DNA from 3 places in the Bacillus sp. SRL337 genome. Region 3 is predicted to be linked to each of the others. Evidence: riboswitches for the same ligand, from Rfam matches in the RefSeq annotation. Region 3 holds a riboswitch; each other region holds the start of a gene.

Evidence for each region. Region 3 has a riboswitch for thiamine pyrophosphate ahead of AC4E8A_RS05955 (ABC transporter substrate-binding protein). Riboswitches for the same ligand answer to the same signal wherever they lie in the genome.
Region 1: linked by a shared signal. The riboswitch ahead of thiT (energy-coupled thiamine transporter ThiT) and the one ahead of AC4E8A_RS05955 (ABC transporter substrate-binding protein) in region 3 are both predicted to bind thiamine pyrophosphate.
Region 2: linked by a shared signal. The riboswitch ahead of tenI (thiazole tautomerase TenI) and the one ahead of AC4E8A_RS05955 (ABC transporter substrate-binding protein) in region 3 are both predicted to bind thiamine pyrophosphate.

Annotation. Positions count from the first base shown of each region.
Region 1 covers NZ_OZ481793.1:739,512-744,557, reverse strand. Annotated here, with positions in the region: gene AC4E8A_RS03660 (protein adenylyltransferase SelO) at 1-351, opposite strand, end outside; gene AC4E8A_RS03655 (hypothetical protein) at 561-1,349, opposite strand; gene AC4E8A_RS03650 (hypothetical protein) at 1,544-1,939, opposite strand; gene AC4E8A_RS03645 (DUF2512 family protein) at 2,141-2,542, shown strand; gene AC4E8A_RS03640 (hypothetical protein) at 2,606-2,875, opposite strand; TPP riboswitch at 3,454-3,555, shown strand; gene thiT (energy-coupled thiamine transporter ThiT) at 3,630-4,226, shown strand; gene AC4E8A_RS03630 (AraC family transcriptional regulator) at 4,273-5,046, opposite strand, start outside.
Region 2 covers NZ_OZ481793.1:2,078,616-2,083,661, forward strand. Annotated here, with positions in the region: gene thiO (glycine oxidase ThiO) at 1-186, opposite strand, end outside; gene tenI (thiazole tautomerase TenI) at 179-796, opposite strand; TPP riboswitch at 893-998, opposite strand; gene AC4E8A_RS10275 (glutathione peroxidase) at 1,184-1,747, shown strand; gene AC4E8A_RS10280 (SRPBCC family protein) at 1,922-2,362, opposite strand; gene AC4E8A_RS10285 (glycoside hydrolase family 18 protein) at 3,112-4,272, shown strand; gene AC4E8A_RS10290 (hypothetical protein) at 4,289-4,573, opposite strand; gene AC4E8A_RS10295 (DUF1292 domain-containing protein) at 4,880-5,046, opposite strand, start outside.
Region 3 covers NZ_OZ481793.1:1,215,435-1,220,480, reverse strand. Annotated here, with positions in the region: gene AC4E8A_RS05975 (TatD family hydrolase) at 90-878, opposite strand; gene AC4E8A_RS05970 (ABC transporter ATP-binding protein) at 871-1,608, opposite strand; gene AC4E8A_RS05965 (ABC transporter permease) at 1,577-2,371, opposite strand; gene AC4E8A_RS05960 (thiamine-binding protein) at 2,371-2,661, opposite strand; gene AC4E8A_RS05955 (ABC transporter substrate-binding protein) at 2,676-3,683, opposite strand; TPP riboswitch at 3,817-3,929, opposite strand; gene AC4E8A_RS05950 (aldo/keto reductase) at 4,139-5,041, shown strand.

The DNA.
Region 1 (5,046 bases), 480 kb from region 3:
AGCCCCTTTCAGTTGGATATCAAACCGTTCTCCCTGAGGAGTAAGCTGTTCACCAAGCAGGACAGCTCTTCCATCACCCAGCATATTAAAATGCCCAAACTGATGTCCCGCATAAGCCTGCGCAAGAGGATCAGCTCCTTCAGGAAGCTCATTCCCGGCAAATACACCCGCCATGTCTTTCAATGCATTAACATCCAGGCCAAGTCCCTCTGACACCTCGACATTAAGGACTACCAGTTCAGGTGCATCAACAGGAACAGGCTTTTGGCGTGAATAAAAAGAATTGGGCAGCCGGGCATAACTGTTATCCAGGTTCCATCCCGCCTGATCTGATTTATAAGTATTTGTCATACTATCTTCCTTTTTCGTTTTGACTTTGCCTTCATCTTAACACAGATGCTTTTATTTTCTGTTCTTGCTGATTTTATTATTCTCCCTGTTATGGATTATAAGAGCAGGCTTCCTATTTGGCAGTTTAACGCATTAACGCGATGGGGGACTGTCCCCCATCGCGTTAATGGTTTAAAGCAAAAGCCGCCTCATCGATTTGGAAAGTGGATCTAGCCGTTTGTGCCGTTTTCATCTTCACAAGCATCGGGACAACCTGGAGCAGCCCCTGTATTAAACAGTCTCAGTCTCTCTTGAAGGAACGGGGCTCCGGTTGTGCCTCCCTGAGGAGAGGCTGCAAGAAAGTCATTGGCCGCCGCAATCCAAATTTCCGCGAATGGACAAGGCTCAACGCCTTGCTCGAGTAGGTTCGTAACGTTCAATTGGGCAGCAAGAAGCTGTCTGTAAAGCTGTCGATACTGGCCCAGCAAAGGTGGTGTAAGATTTCCAGGGGGTGTAAAATCCAACCCTAAGATATCAACTATATTCGTATCATCAGCAACCACACTTAAACCATTCAACATTCCGTTAGTGGCAGTGCCCAAAAGAATTTCCCCGCCAGCCGCGTCAAGCAGCTCTTGTGTAAACTCCTCATTATTCGTAAAGAAGCCGGCACTGAACACACAGCCAAGGGCCTCCCCATCGCATTCACCTTCTGCAGGCTCTCCAAAAATAGCACCTGTTTGGCCAGCTTCAACTTCAGCAGCAAAATCAACATTAAACTGAACACAAACTTCCTGAGCAACAACAATACTACATTCTTGCTCAACATCTGCAGGAAATTCATCAAGAAATACTAAAGGTCCTGTACAAATAGCTTCAGCCGGCTGCGGTGTTATGACCGGAGTCACCAAAATTTCTGCTGCTTCAGTAATGGTCTGGTTGATTGTTCTTGTACAGGCAACCTGTTGTTGAACAACAGGATTCCCATTGTTCGGTACGTCATTATTCTTTTTCCCCATAAGTTACATCCTCCAAAAATTCAATTTTTGAGGACTAAAAGCAACAGGTGAAGAGGGTTTTTTTGCAGTCATAGTAAAAGATAACCTCATCCTCACTTATCGCAGATACCCTCACTACTAGTTGATTCATTAGCAGCAAGGGTTGTACTAAACAAATCTATCAATTTACAATTTACAGGCTCCTATTTTTCTCCTTAATCAATCATCCATCCCGGATCGATGTCCGGCTTGCGTCTTTTCTTTTCATGTTCAACTGTTTCCACCGGCTGAGTCTCTCTCTCTTTTGGATTATATTGGATTCCTTGATTCCTCACTTCAACCTCTGCATCAAAACGAAGTGGTATATTCAAGCAGAGGTCCTGGCTGACTACGAATGTATATTCATCTTTTTTACAAGATATCATTTCCGCCTTTTCACAGCATTCGTTGCCCAGGTCGGGGTCAACCACGACTACTCTAGGTTTAATGATGACTTCAGCCTCTACACGAACCTTTCTTTCAACTCTCCTTATACACCCCTTGCTCTCTTCGCTTGCGCAATCGGCTTGTTGATTATGACTCCATTGCTCATTATCGGATCCCAGCATCACGGCAATTTCTCCTTTCTTATATTGATTCCCTCATTAGTAGTTAATTCGAAGTGATGCTTTACAGTAATCGGACAACCGCACATATTAATCTTTTTAGGTAAAAACCTTTGGATATCTGCCAAGAATTAGAATGGCCAATATGGAATGAAAAAAATTCCCTCCGGGTATATAAAGACTAAATCTTATAAAGGAGGAATCAACTTGGAGCACTTGAAAGCAATAGCCCTTAAATTCGTCATGATTGCCGTTGTGTTAGGAGTTATTCTTACTGGGATTTTTGGAATCGAGGTTTCTGACATGCTTATCGTCAGTGTTGTATTGACATTGGGAGCATATATATTAGGAGATTTAATGGTATTCAAGCGGTTGAACGGTGAACAGAAGAAACGGAATACCGTTGCAGCGCTAGCCGATGCCGGACTGGCTTTTATTATCCTATGGTTTATGGGAACAGCCATGTTTCCAGACCAAAATGTCGTCCTGGCTTCCCTTATTTCAGCGATCGTTCTGGCAGCAGGAGAATGGTTCTTTCATAAGTATCTCGACAATTCAGTGTTCAATGAAAATAGATCCTATCATTCTGACCCTGTCCATAACAGCTAATAAGAAGACTCGAATAAATAAACACGCTTCCTTTTAGACTGAGGAAGCGTGTTTTGGGTGATTTTATTGAATATACCCGTTATTTTTCTTGATAACATCTTTCGCCAGCGGATAATCTTCTTCTTCCACCTGGAATTCAACTACATGCGGTTCATGGTGATCTTCGTTAAAAGCGCCTTCCCTGCTGAACGTGTCCCTAATCAAGTCCCACAGATTTCTGTTCGTTTCAGGAACCCTTTCCACCAGTACATCCCGCACCCTCAATGTTTGCAGGCTGGCTTTGGCATCCTCTGCTTCGTTCTCATTCCTAAAATGGGCTTGGACTCTTTGCATAGTTATCTCTCCTAACGTAATGACGGTATTTCTAGTACATTTACCTTTTTAACGGGAATTGAAACGATTTCCGTGAATTTCATTTAAATAGTTTTTTCCAGAAATAAGGCTTACTTCTTTTATCTGGATCCCACTCTCACTACCCGCCCCCCCTGATCCTGGCTGTTTCAGTCCGAATCCACGTCAGAGTCCGACTGATATTCTAATAGCAGCAATCTGTACAAAAGGTCCTTTTATTTAATGGAGGGTACAGGGTATGGAGTCATAATAATCAGGACAGGAATGTGAGGATGGCGGGGGCTGGGTATGAAACGGGAGGATTCGGAGGGTGCGTCTGAGGGATGAGTTTAGGTGATTTTCGCTCCAGCTGTGCGACTCCGGAGGCGTGTGGGGGTACGTTCCGGCGGGCACGTACCCCTGGCCTCACCAGTCCCGCTAGCCCCGCACGAATTCACACACCTTTCGGATCAAACAAAAAACTACTGTAAAAGCAGCAATCTTTTTGAATACACCCAAACAAAAACCCTTTATCTTTTTCCTTTTCCTCTATATAATGGGAATTGACAATTTCATAGTACGTTAACCACAAGGGGAGCGGATTGCTGAGAGTGAACAATGATTGTTCTGACCCTTTGAACCTGTTAGTTAATGCTAGCGCAGGGATGTGGACCGGATGGGCGCCTGATGTCTGTCCGCCTTACATGTTCTCCCTTATGGTTGCCGTATTTCAACTAGGATGAAGGGGGATTTTTTTATGTCAAAAATGAAGTTATTACCAATGATGGAGGCATCTGTTTTTGCAGCGCTTGCTGTGATTCTGGATTTGCTCCCCTCCATCCGGCTGTCACCTGCAATTTCAATTTCCTTTGCCATGGTGCCGATTTTCATCGTGGCATTCAGATGGGGACTGAGGGTCGGATTGGTATCCGGATTTCTCTGGGGCCTGTTGCAAGTGGTGCTTGGAGATATTTATTTTCTTACGCCGCTTCAGTTTGCGATTGAATACTTTGTAGCCTTCACATTTGTCGGATTTGCAGGTCTTCTGTACCGCCCAATCCAGAAAACGCTGCAAACTGGCGACAGGAAAAAACTGCTGGCATGGGTCATCACAGGCATTGTCGTCGGCAGCATTGCCCGTTACTTCTGGCATTTCGTCGCTGGCTTTATTTTCTGGGGTGAAAGCGCGCCAGAGGGCCAATCAGCTGTCATGTACTCGTTTATAGCCAACGGAACAACCGTACTCGGCGCCATCATTTTCTGTTCCATTGTGCTGGTCCTGCTTGCCGGAAGTCTTCCGAGGTTACTAAAAACGAACGATACAGCCCTAAATGTAGATCGTAAAGCATCATAAAGAAAGACGGTATCCTTTAAATCAGGGGTACCGTCTTTCGGCTTTCCTATTCCTTTTTACTGACAGGTATCCAGATTTCACTCCTGAAATCTGGCAAGCTGATGTCCTTCTGTTCATTCCATACGATTTCCGGCCCTTCTGCTTGTTCATAGGATGCAGAGGGAAACCACTCCGAATAGATCCTTCCCCATACATTTTGAAGGGTATCAGGGAACGGTCCTTCTACTTCGAACACAGCCCAGGTCAATGCCGGAACCTCCAACTGAGCCCAATGCTCCGGACACTCCCTGGTAGTCGCTGCCCCTATATAGTGGTCCAGCTCTCCCTTTTCTTCCATCCTTCCTTCCGAAAAATTCCCGGAAGCACTGATGATGCCTGAAGGATCCATGTTGGATAATTGCTTCATCTCTTTGATCATACCGCCATCCAGGCTCCTCCACATTTTTTCTATTTCAGGGTTGACTCCCTCAAAAACAATGGGCACTCTTTTCTTGATCCCTGCAATCCTGAATGACTCTTTTTCTTCCAATCGATAATTCATTTCTACCCCTCCATCTACTGTCAATCGGAAGGTCATTTTCGGAAAAGCTTTTAAAGGTATACCATTTCCTCTTGCTTCAGAAGGTGTTATTCCATGGTACTCCTTAAACGCCCGCGTAAATGCATCAGGAGACTGGTAACCATATTTCAAAGCGGTATCCATCACTCTCAACTCTTTGTCACGCAATTCGGCTGCGGCACATGTCAGACGCCTCCTCCGGATATACTCTGCCAACGTGTAACCGGATAGGTAGGAAAACATCCGTTGAAAATGATACTC
Region 2 (5,046 bases), 860 kb from region 3:
CATCGCATCATTTTTATCAATCTCTGCCTGCGCCCCTAACATTCCGGCAGCCGCACGGGAAGCTTCCATTCCGAATTCATTTTTATCAATGATCAAGACGTTCTTTCCACTTTTGGCCTGCTGATAGGCGATGGAGCTGCCAATGATTCCTCCTCCCACCACAATTACGTCATAGGTGTTATTCATCTACTATCATCTCCAATCGGGTTTGATAATCCTTTGCTGCCACAATGGGATCTTCAGCACTAAAGATTCCTGACATTACAGCGATACCTGCACAGCCATGTTTAATAACTTCCCTGGCATTGGATGGCCGAATTCCTCCGATGGCTATAAGGGGGATCGATACGTGTGCAGCGATACTGGTGAACTCAGCGGCTCCTCTTGATGGTATCCCTTCTTTTGAGTCGGTTTGAAAAATATGACCATAGACAAGATAATCAGCTCCTTCTTCTACTGCCTGAAAAGCTTCGGTAAGAGTATGTATCGATTTTCCGACTGACAGTTCTGGAAAGGAGCGTTTAACGGCCGGTACCGGCAGGCTGTGATACCCAAGCTGTATATTCTGAATTCCCAGCGCTGCTGCTGCATCAACCCGATTATTCACGACAAGTTTTTCTGTCGGTATCCCGGTTTCAATCAGTCTCTTGCCTAATTCAAAAATTTGGTTTGCTGTTTTGTCATGCTCCCGGATATGTATGGCATCCACGTAGGGACAGATGTCCAGACAGATCGATGCTGTTTCTTCAATCGTGTTCCTTCCGTTAGTAATGGCATGGAGAACAGGTTTTTTCATAGATAACTCCTTACTAAAAATGTGGGCAAATATAAAAAGCCGCCTCCCGGAATACACGGGAAGGCGGCTTGACTGACAAACTTGTAAAATGGCAATCAATTTCTGCACACACTTCCCTCCGCTAGTATGAACTAGATCAGGTTCTAAGGGTCTTAAAGTACACTTTAATCTCAGCCTTTAAAAGGCTCCCCCAGTGAATTCGGTTCGGCTATTTATTTATATGCATTCTACCATATGAAAATGAAATTTCAAACAATTAATCGGGTAAATTCATTCTACAAAAAAATACTTCGAATTCGAGACATATTGTTTGCATATTTGTATATAGAAATTATAATGAATGTATAATGTTTAATAGTTATATTTTACTATATAGGAGGAATTGAAATGAGCATTTACGACTATTCAGCTTTGGGGATGAACGGAGAGGAAAAAACACTTGAAGATTATAAAGGCAACGTTGTACTAATTGTCAATACAGCTGGGAGATGCGGGTTCACCTATCAGTATGAAGATCTGCAAAAGCTGTATGACCGCTATAAGGACAAAGGATTTGTCATCCTGGGTTTCCCATGCAATCAGTTTGATAATCAGGAACCCGGCTCCAATGAACAAATTCAGAATAGCTGCCTGTTGAACTATGGAGTGAACTTTCCATTATTCCAAAAAATTGATGTGCGCGATGAAAAGATGCATCCGCTGTTTAACTATCTGACACATCAGAAACCATTTGAAGGGTTCAACAAATTTCACCCTGTTGCTAAAATTCTGATCCCCCTTCTAAATGCCAAGCATCCAGAATACCTTACCGATGATTATTCTATCAAATGGAACTTCACCAAGTTCCTGATTGACAGCAACGGAGAAGTAGTAAAACGGTTTGAATGCACAACCGATCCCATCGATATGGAACAAGATATTGAGAACCTCCTGGCATCTGAGACAGTATAAAGGAAAACAGCAAAAGGACAAGCCGCAGGGCTTGTCCTTTTGTATGTGGCGGGTCTCCGGCCATTTTATTAAAGCGTAGATAGGCAGGCATAGAATAGTTTAAAGGTCTTTATTTGCTAATCTTCCATGTTGCATATGAGTATACATATCTCGCCTTTGGGAAAATTTGATCGATCAGCCATGAACTAGTGATGCTCTAAGGGTGTTAATGCCATTTTCTGTATAAGCTTTTAAACACGTCAACATATAGACCCATCCTTCCTTTTGTGCAAGCATTATTTCCAATTCTGCAGGATCATCGTTAAATCCGGATTCTGTCACTTTGATGATGGTGGATTCATTCTTCTGTTCAGTCAGGGTAATACTAACAGTTGTAGGATGCTTTGGGTCTCCCCAGGTGAATACAATATTATATGGCTCTTGAATTTCCAATACTTTAACTGCACCTTCGGCATTGTATTCATCGTATCTCCATGTAATGATTTTTCCCTCTGCTAATCTATCCGTTCCTGAAGAAAACCAATAATTAGACATCTGTTCAGGGTTGACAATTGCTTCGAACACCTCCGTTATCGGCCGGTGGATTTTAATTCCTGATGTTACACTTCTTTCCATTTTTCTTCACTCCTTTTTAATTTTAATCCGTTTCTTTCTGAAAATTCCCTTGATGCATCGTTCTTGATTCCATGACTCCATAACCGTGGAAAGAGATCATCCCTTTCATGGATTGAATATGATGCCCTTCTCACACCATTTGGTCTAATTAAGTCCAGAATGCACCAAATGGTAGAGGCTAAGGCGGAATTTTGTCCTATTATCTCAGGGATTGCACCAAATATGATGGCCACCTCACATAATTTGGTCGAATTAAGTCCGGATTGCACCAAATATGATGCCCACACAACGCTTGAGATGCTGAATCCATTCTCCTTCTTTGTTGAGAAGGAAAAAACGAAAGTATGTATGATTCAGCGATTTCTATGAGACTCTTTAACAACAGAATGACAATTTCAATTTCTCCTTAACTATGCTGTGATGTGGACCTATGACCAGGTGGTGTTTGCTCACTTGGAGAAGGATACCAAGAACGGACTCAATAGAGATTTCCCTTTCTTGGCACGACATTTGATAGGTTTTCGCCTTTAATTAATGGTCCCAACTGCCTGGATGCCGCTGCTGCGGCATGTACAGGTACCTGTTTACTCGTAATACAACTCCGTCCAAAAGGGCACTTAGTACTCTTCTACATCGGCATCACCAATTCCTTTGATAGTCTCTTAAATGGCAGGCGGATATTACCAACGCTTCATGTTCTTTATTTCTGGTAAACTTCTAATGGAAAAGTCAACAGGAGGCTTACATCTATGAAAAAACTTTTACCGCTGATGTCACTGGTGATTGCATTTACATTCGCCGGCGGATTTTACACAGGGATTTCTTATAAAAGCACCAACTCTGCTCAAACAGATTCTTACATTCATTTTACTAGAGCAGCAGAAATAAATTTATCGAAGAAAGAGCTTCCTGAGAAAGCTGCTGAGCCTTCAAAGGTATTAATCGGTTATGTACAGGATTATCAGGATCCCCAGAAGACGGATTATTCAAGGCTGTCACATGTGATTTTTTCCTTTGCCCACCCTTCTCGAACCGGTGAGGTTAAGATGAATGGTGATCATGCACTGGAAAACCTGCGCGAAACTGTGAAACTTGCTCATAAACAAAATACAAAGGTCCTGCTTGCTGTCGGCGGCTGGTTTCATATGAATGGCGGGGAATCTTATCCTTACTTCAAGGAAGCGGTATCGAGTGAAGAAAATAGAAAGAAGCTCGCAGGCGAATTGGCTGAGATCGTTCAGCAGGAGAACTTGGATGGGGTCGACATAGACTTTGAACACCCCCGTTCCGAGGAGGATGCTGAATGCTTGGCAGCGTTTATAAAAATAGTAAACGCAGAACTTAAAGAGATGGAAAAAGAGATTTCCATAGCCGTCTATTCAAAAGTCGACAGCGTGACGGGACAGGAAAACAAATCAGTCATTTTCCTGCCATCGATGTTTACTAACGTTGATTATGTCAATATCATGGCCTACGACGGGCAGTGGGATGGCGGATACAATGCAGCCAATCTGTCGCCATATCCATTTACTGAAAATATTATCCAGTATTGGAGTCGGTTATTTGACACTCATGGAATTCCAAAGGAGAAGCTGGTTCTTGGTGTTCCATTCTATGGACAACCTGAAGATCCGTCGAAACCTGTATTAACCTACTCTGCGATCATCCAAAATCGAGCGGAGAATGCCAATAAAGATTCTGCAGAGATTGACGGAGTAACTTACCATTATAACGGAAAGGATACCATTCACAAAAAAACCGAGCTGGCACTGGCTAACGATTTAGGCGGAATGATGCTCTGGGAGGCAGGTCATGATGCTCATGGAGAATCCAGTTTGACAAGAGTCATCTCAGATACTCTTAAAAAGGCGGAAGAAAAAGACAAACGTCTATTTTGGGCGAGGAATTAAAGAAAGACAGCGGAACTTATTCCGCTGTCTTTTCCTTAACATAATGAATGAATCCCATTCTATGGCCTTCACTATCGATGATTTTTCGTACATAGTACGGATCCTTCAACAAGCCGTCGAACTTGGAAACCTCCAAGAAATCTTCTATTTCCGGATCTGCTTTTAATTCACGGTACCAATCCTGCTCATCCAGTTCCTCCCATAACTCCTCAATGTCAGGATCCTTTATGCGGAGGATGTACTTTTGAAAGAAGTTGATGATAAGAGCTCCGGTTAACAGAAGAAGAAAGATAAAGGTCATAATTTGGCTCCTTTAGACGATGATGTCTGCTTAAGGAATTTGATAAGATACCCTATTATAACAGAGTCGTCAAAAAGATGTTTTTGGTTTGTTCAAAGCATCCTTACGGGAGGAATTGCATAATGTCCCTGAAGTCTGTTTTCAAGACAATTTTTGTCACCTCTTCAAAGAGTTCTTGCCCATGAAATGCGTTTTCATGGCACATTACCTTTTTCTAACTGTAATGAGTACAGGTCTCTGCATCACACAACCCCAGATCTCTCAAAAACTCAAACATGCTTCATAAATAATGAAGCACGTTTGGGTTTAAATCTCATCCATATTCTTGGCAAATTCCGTAGACACCTTCGCAAACTCATCGTCATTTTCAATTCCAGTCAAATCGCCATCTGAATCAACTTTCAGAAAGTAGATGTCCATATCTTCTTCAGACTCGGCATTAACATCTTCTGCAAATGCCACTGCTGCATAAT
Region 3 (5,046 bases):
GTATGTACTCATTCTTCCTAAAGGGAGCCATTATTATAGGTGGGTTTTTTTGGAGGATTATAAAAAAGCCTTTTCCTCCAGGAAAAGGCTTAGATCCCATAAAGTTTTTTTGTGTTATCAAGGACGGTTTTGTAAACATCCTGCAGGGGCTCCCTCTTGATTTCCGCCAGTTTCTTCACTGTTTGATGAATCATTGCGGGATGAGTCATTTCCCCTCGGAACGGTCCTTCAAATTTCCAGGGGCCGTCTGTTTCAACAAGAAGAAGTTCAAGGGGATAGTCCTCAGCGATTGTCATAATCTCTTTTTCATATAAGAGGTCGGGAGTAAGTGAGATATAATAGCCATTGTCCTTCATCTTCTGCAATGTTTTAGATGAGCCCTTGAACCAATGAAAATGTGCATGATGAATCGAGAACCGCTCAAGCAACGAGATTGCCTTATCAGCATCTTCATATACAGCATGGAGAATGATCGGCTTATCAAGGGCCTTTGCCTCCTGAACAAACATTTGAAGAATTTCATGGTAGGGGGCAGGGTCCAATTCAGGAAGCTCTTGTTTCAAGTAATAAGGCAAACCTACCTCCCCCACTGCTGCCATCGAATCTTTATTTTCTTTCAGAAATGACAGGATATCCAGAATCTCTTCATTTGAAGGAAGTGGCTGCTCAGGATGGTACCCGTAGGCAGGTTTGATTCTTCCATCAATTTGAGATAACTTCAAATTTTCATAACATGATTTTAAATGATAGGAAACTGATATCAGTGCCAGGACATGATGCATAGTGCATTCTGACAAGATTTTTTCTCTTTCAAAGGGTTTATACATATCAAGATGGATATGTGAATCAATGATTCCTCTTTCCCCGCCGTTACTCATGGACAATCAACTCTTCATAAATCGTTTTTTTACAACGAAGGAATTCCTCGCTGAGAACCAGGCTTTCGTCCCTCGGCCTAGAGAACGGAACGTTGAATTCGCTTTTAATGGCTGCAGGCCTTGGAGATAACACAATCAGTCTGTCAGAGAGAAATAAAGCTTCCTCAATATTATGGGTAACGAATATAATGCTCTTTTTATTTTCCTCCCAAATGGACAAGAGCCATTTTTGCATATCCAACCGGGTGAATTCATCCAAAGCTGAAAATGGTTCGTCCAGGCAAATGATCGGCTGAGGACTGAGCAGCGCCCGTATGAAGGCAACCCTCTGTTTCATCCCGCCGGATAATTCATGAGGGTAAGCTTTTTCGTACCCGGCCAGGCCGGCTCGTTCGATCATTCCCCTGGCACCCTGCCTGTCTTTTTTCCCTGATAATTCCTGACCCAGGAGGACATTGTCTTCGACGGTCCTCCAAGGCAGAAGTGACGGGGCTTGCGGCATGTAACTTATATACCCTCTCTGTCCGTTGATGGTTTTCCCATCAATTGTGATGCTTCCTTTTTCAGGGGTATAGAGTCCTCCAATTAAATGAAACAGAGTACTCTTTCCACTCCCAGATGGACCAAGGATGGATAAAAATTCACCATCACCGACAGAAAGTGAGAGATCGTCGAGGATGAGCTGACCTTCAAATGATTTATATAGATGATCGATTTCCAACTTTTCCACTCTTCTCTTCTCCTTTCGGCCTCCACTTGATAAGGAGTTTTTCCATTCCAATAATGAACACGAAAAATATTAAGCTTAATAACATAATGGCAAAAATCGCCACAAACACTCTGTCCGTCCTGAATGAAGAGGAGGCCAACGTCATGAATACCCCGATGCCCTGCTTCGCCCCCAGCCATTCAGAAATGACAGCCCCCATGACACTATAAGTAGCAGATATCTTTACACCTGAAAAGATAGATGGAAGGGAATGGGGCCATTCCAACTTTGTGAAGATTTGCATCTTGCTTGCACCTGCCATCTGCATATAGTGTTTGAGTTCATTGCCTGTCTGCCTGAATCCGTCCAATGCTGCCACAGCTACCGGAAAAAAACACACAAGTGTGATTACTATCATTTTCGGCAGCAGGCCAAAACCGAACCATACGACCAAGAGCGGGGCCAGGACGATGACCGGGATATTTTGCGACAGAATCAAAAGCGGGTAAACCGACTCTCTTAAGACTGGTATAAGATGCAGTCCGACCGCCACCAGCAAACCAATACTGCAGCCAATCAAGAATCCCAAAACCGTCAAAGATACAGTGGAGGCCAAATGGTCCTGAAAAGTTGGCCAGACAGCTGCAGCTTCACCGGCGATTCGTGACGGGGCTGGCAGCAGCCATGCTGGTATATCGGCCATCTTTACGGCAGTCTCCCAAATAATGAACAAAAGGATGATGACCACGGTAGGCCGCCATCCCCTTGCAAGGAATCTATTCATCATTTATACTTCCCTGTTAATTGATCCATTGAAATTCCGCTTGGCTGATAAAGGATTTTCACTTGGGAGATCACATTCCTGCTCCCCATTTCAATCATTTTTTCATTCATCTTTTCAATTACTTTCATTAAATCGGATAAGTTTCCCTCCATCGTTGTTTCCAGTGGGTGAACCTCAAACTTTACTCCAGCCTCCTGAATCACTGAGATTGCTGCGTCGACATAGGGAATTACATCCTCACCGTTTTTGGTCTTCGGCAGGATTTGAATACTGATCAAGCTGTTTTCCATAAAGGAACCCCCTCTTATTCCGGCAAAAATTCATTGGTGAATGCTTTTTCTGCCTCTAATTCATTTTCCAAAAGTTCATTTTCGAACATCCAGTCTGCATAGTTTTTCCAGACCTCCAGTTTCTGCTCACCCCATCTAGGTGCATCATCTGTATACTTGGATGCCAGCCACTTCTGGCTCTTCATGACCAGATCCGGGTCCAGATCCGGCGCCGCATCGATAAGGATCTTTGCTGCTTCTCCCGGATTATCGATGGCGAAATTATATCCTTTTGAAGCAGCAGATACAAACGCCTCAACCGTTTCGGGATTATCAGAAATCATTTCTTCATTCGTCGTCAATACTGGAGTATAATAATCCAATTTCTCCGAGTAGTCTGTTAGATAAATCATATTGATATCCTGGTTTCTAAGCTCTGCCTCTATGCCTGTCCATCCATAATAAATCCAGGCAAAATCGATGTCTCTTTGGACAGCTGTAAAGAAATCACTGTCACCCATGTTGACGAAATCCACTTTTGATACGTCAGCATTTTCCTGTTTCATGATTGATGCCATGACAGCCTCTTCTACTGGTGAGCCCCATCCGCCATATGTCTTTCCTTCAAAATCCTTTGGTGTTTCGATATTCTTGTCTGCAGGGGAAGCAAATCCGGATGTATTGTGCTGAATGACAGCAGCTATGGAGATGAGCGGAACATCCTGGACCCGTGCCTGTGTCACTCCTTCCTGATAGCCGACACCGAATTCGGCCCTGCCTGAAGCTACGATGGAATCAGCCCCGGCCTCCCCTGGCATGATGATTTCCACATCAAGACCGGCCTCCTCGAAATAGCCTTTTTCCTTGGCAACGTATAATCCGGTATGGTTGGTATTCGGAGTCCAGTCCAACACAACGGAAACTTCTTTCAATTCTTCACTTTCATTTCCTTGCCCCTCTTCTTTCTGCTCGGCATTGTTGTTCTGCCCGCTGCAGCCGGTAATCAAAACAGCAGAAAATAAGGCTAATAGTCCTTTTTTCATTATAGGTTCCTCCTTAAGTGTCAAAAAGTTCGCGAGTATATGATAGAACCTGTTCATATGAGTCATGCAGTGTCTGTGCCCTAATAAAAAAAGCGCCCCGGTGTTTATCCGGGACGCATATTGAAAACAGAATTACCGTTTAGAATATGTTCCCTACGCTGGTCTCAGCCAGATCAGGTTCCAAGGGTCAGTATCTAAAAAAGGATACAATCTCAACCAGCCTTACTGGTCCCCCCACTATTCTCGCATATTTAATTGATTTCCATTCTCTACTTTGACATAAACACCCCTGAATTTCAAGAAATACATCCGGAAGCATCCTTTACCCCTTTAAAGCAGCCGGGGACAGTCCCTCACCGCTTTAAAGGAATAAAGCGACAAGCCCTCTTATTTTGAAGATAAGTCCATACAGGCTATAATGAATGAAAGCGAAAGTGAAAACGAGGAGGATACAAATGGAAAGAATTCAGCTTACCGAAGACCTAACATTCTCCAGGTTGATTCATGGTCATTGGCGCCTGAACGATTGGAACCAATCGAAACAAGAAACGTTGAATTTAATACAAAAAGTTCTGGATACCGGCATTACAACGTTTGATCATGCTGACATTTATGGAAGCTATACTTGTGAAGCTTTATTTGGTGAAGCATTGAGATTAAAACCATCACTCAGAGAGAAGATGGAAATCGTTACAAAATGCGGGATTGTCCTTCCATCCAAACAGCGTCCAGAACACAAAACACATCATTATAATACAAGCAAAAATCATATCATCAAATCAGTGGAAAACTCTTTAACCAATTTGAATACAGACTACATAGACGTCCTGCTCATTCACCGTCCCGATCCGTTCATGGACCCTGCACAGACTTCCGAAGCATTCAACCAGCTTCATAAAGAAGGCAAAGTCCGCTATTTTGGTGTTTCAAACTTCAAAGATCATCAATTCAGCATGCTGCAATCTTATATGGATTTCCCTCTGGTCACCAATCAATTGGAACTATCACCTTATGAACTGGAGAATTTTGGAGACGGAACTTTGAATCACGCACTCCAAAACAGGATTGCTCCGATGGCATGGTCTCCTTTGGCAGGCGGAAAAATCTTCACCAGTGAAGATGAGAAAGCAGTGCGTCTACGTCATACACTGGAAAAGATCCGCAAAGAAAAGAACGCGGACGGAATAGATCAAATCATATATGCCTGGTTATTGAGCCACCCTTCCCGTATCATGCCGATTGTCGGTTCAGGCAAAATGGCTAGAATCCAATCTGCTGTTGATTCTCTTGATATGAAGCTGGACCATGATCACTGGTTTGAAATTTTACAAAGCTCCATGGGGCATGACGTTCCTTAGAACCA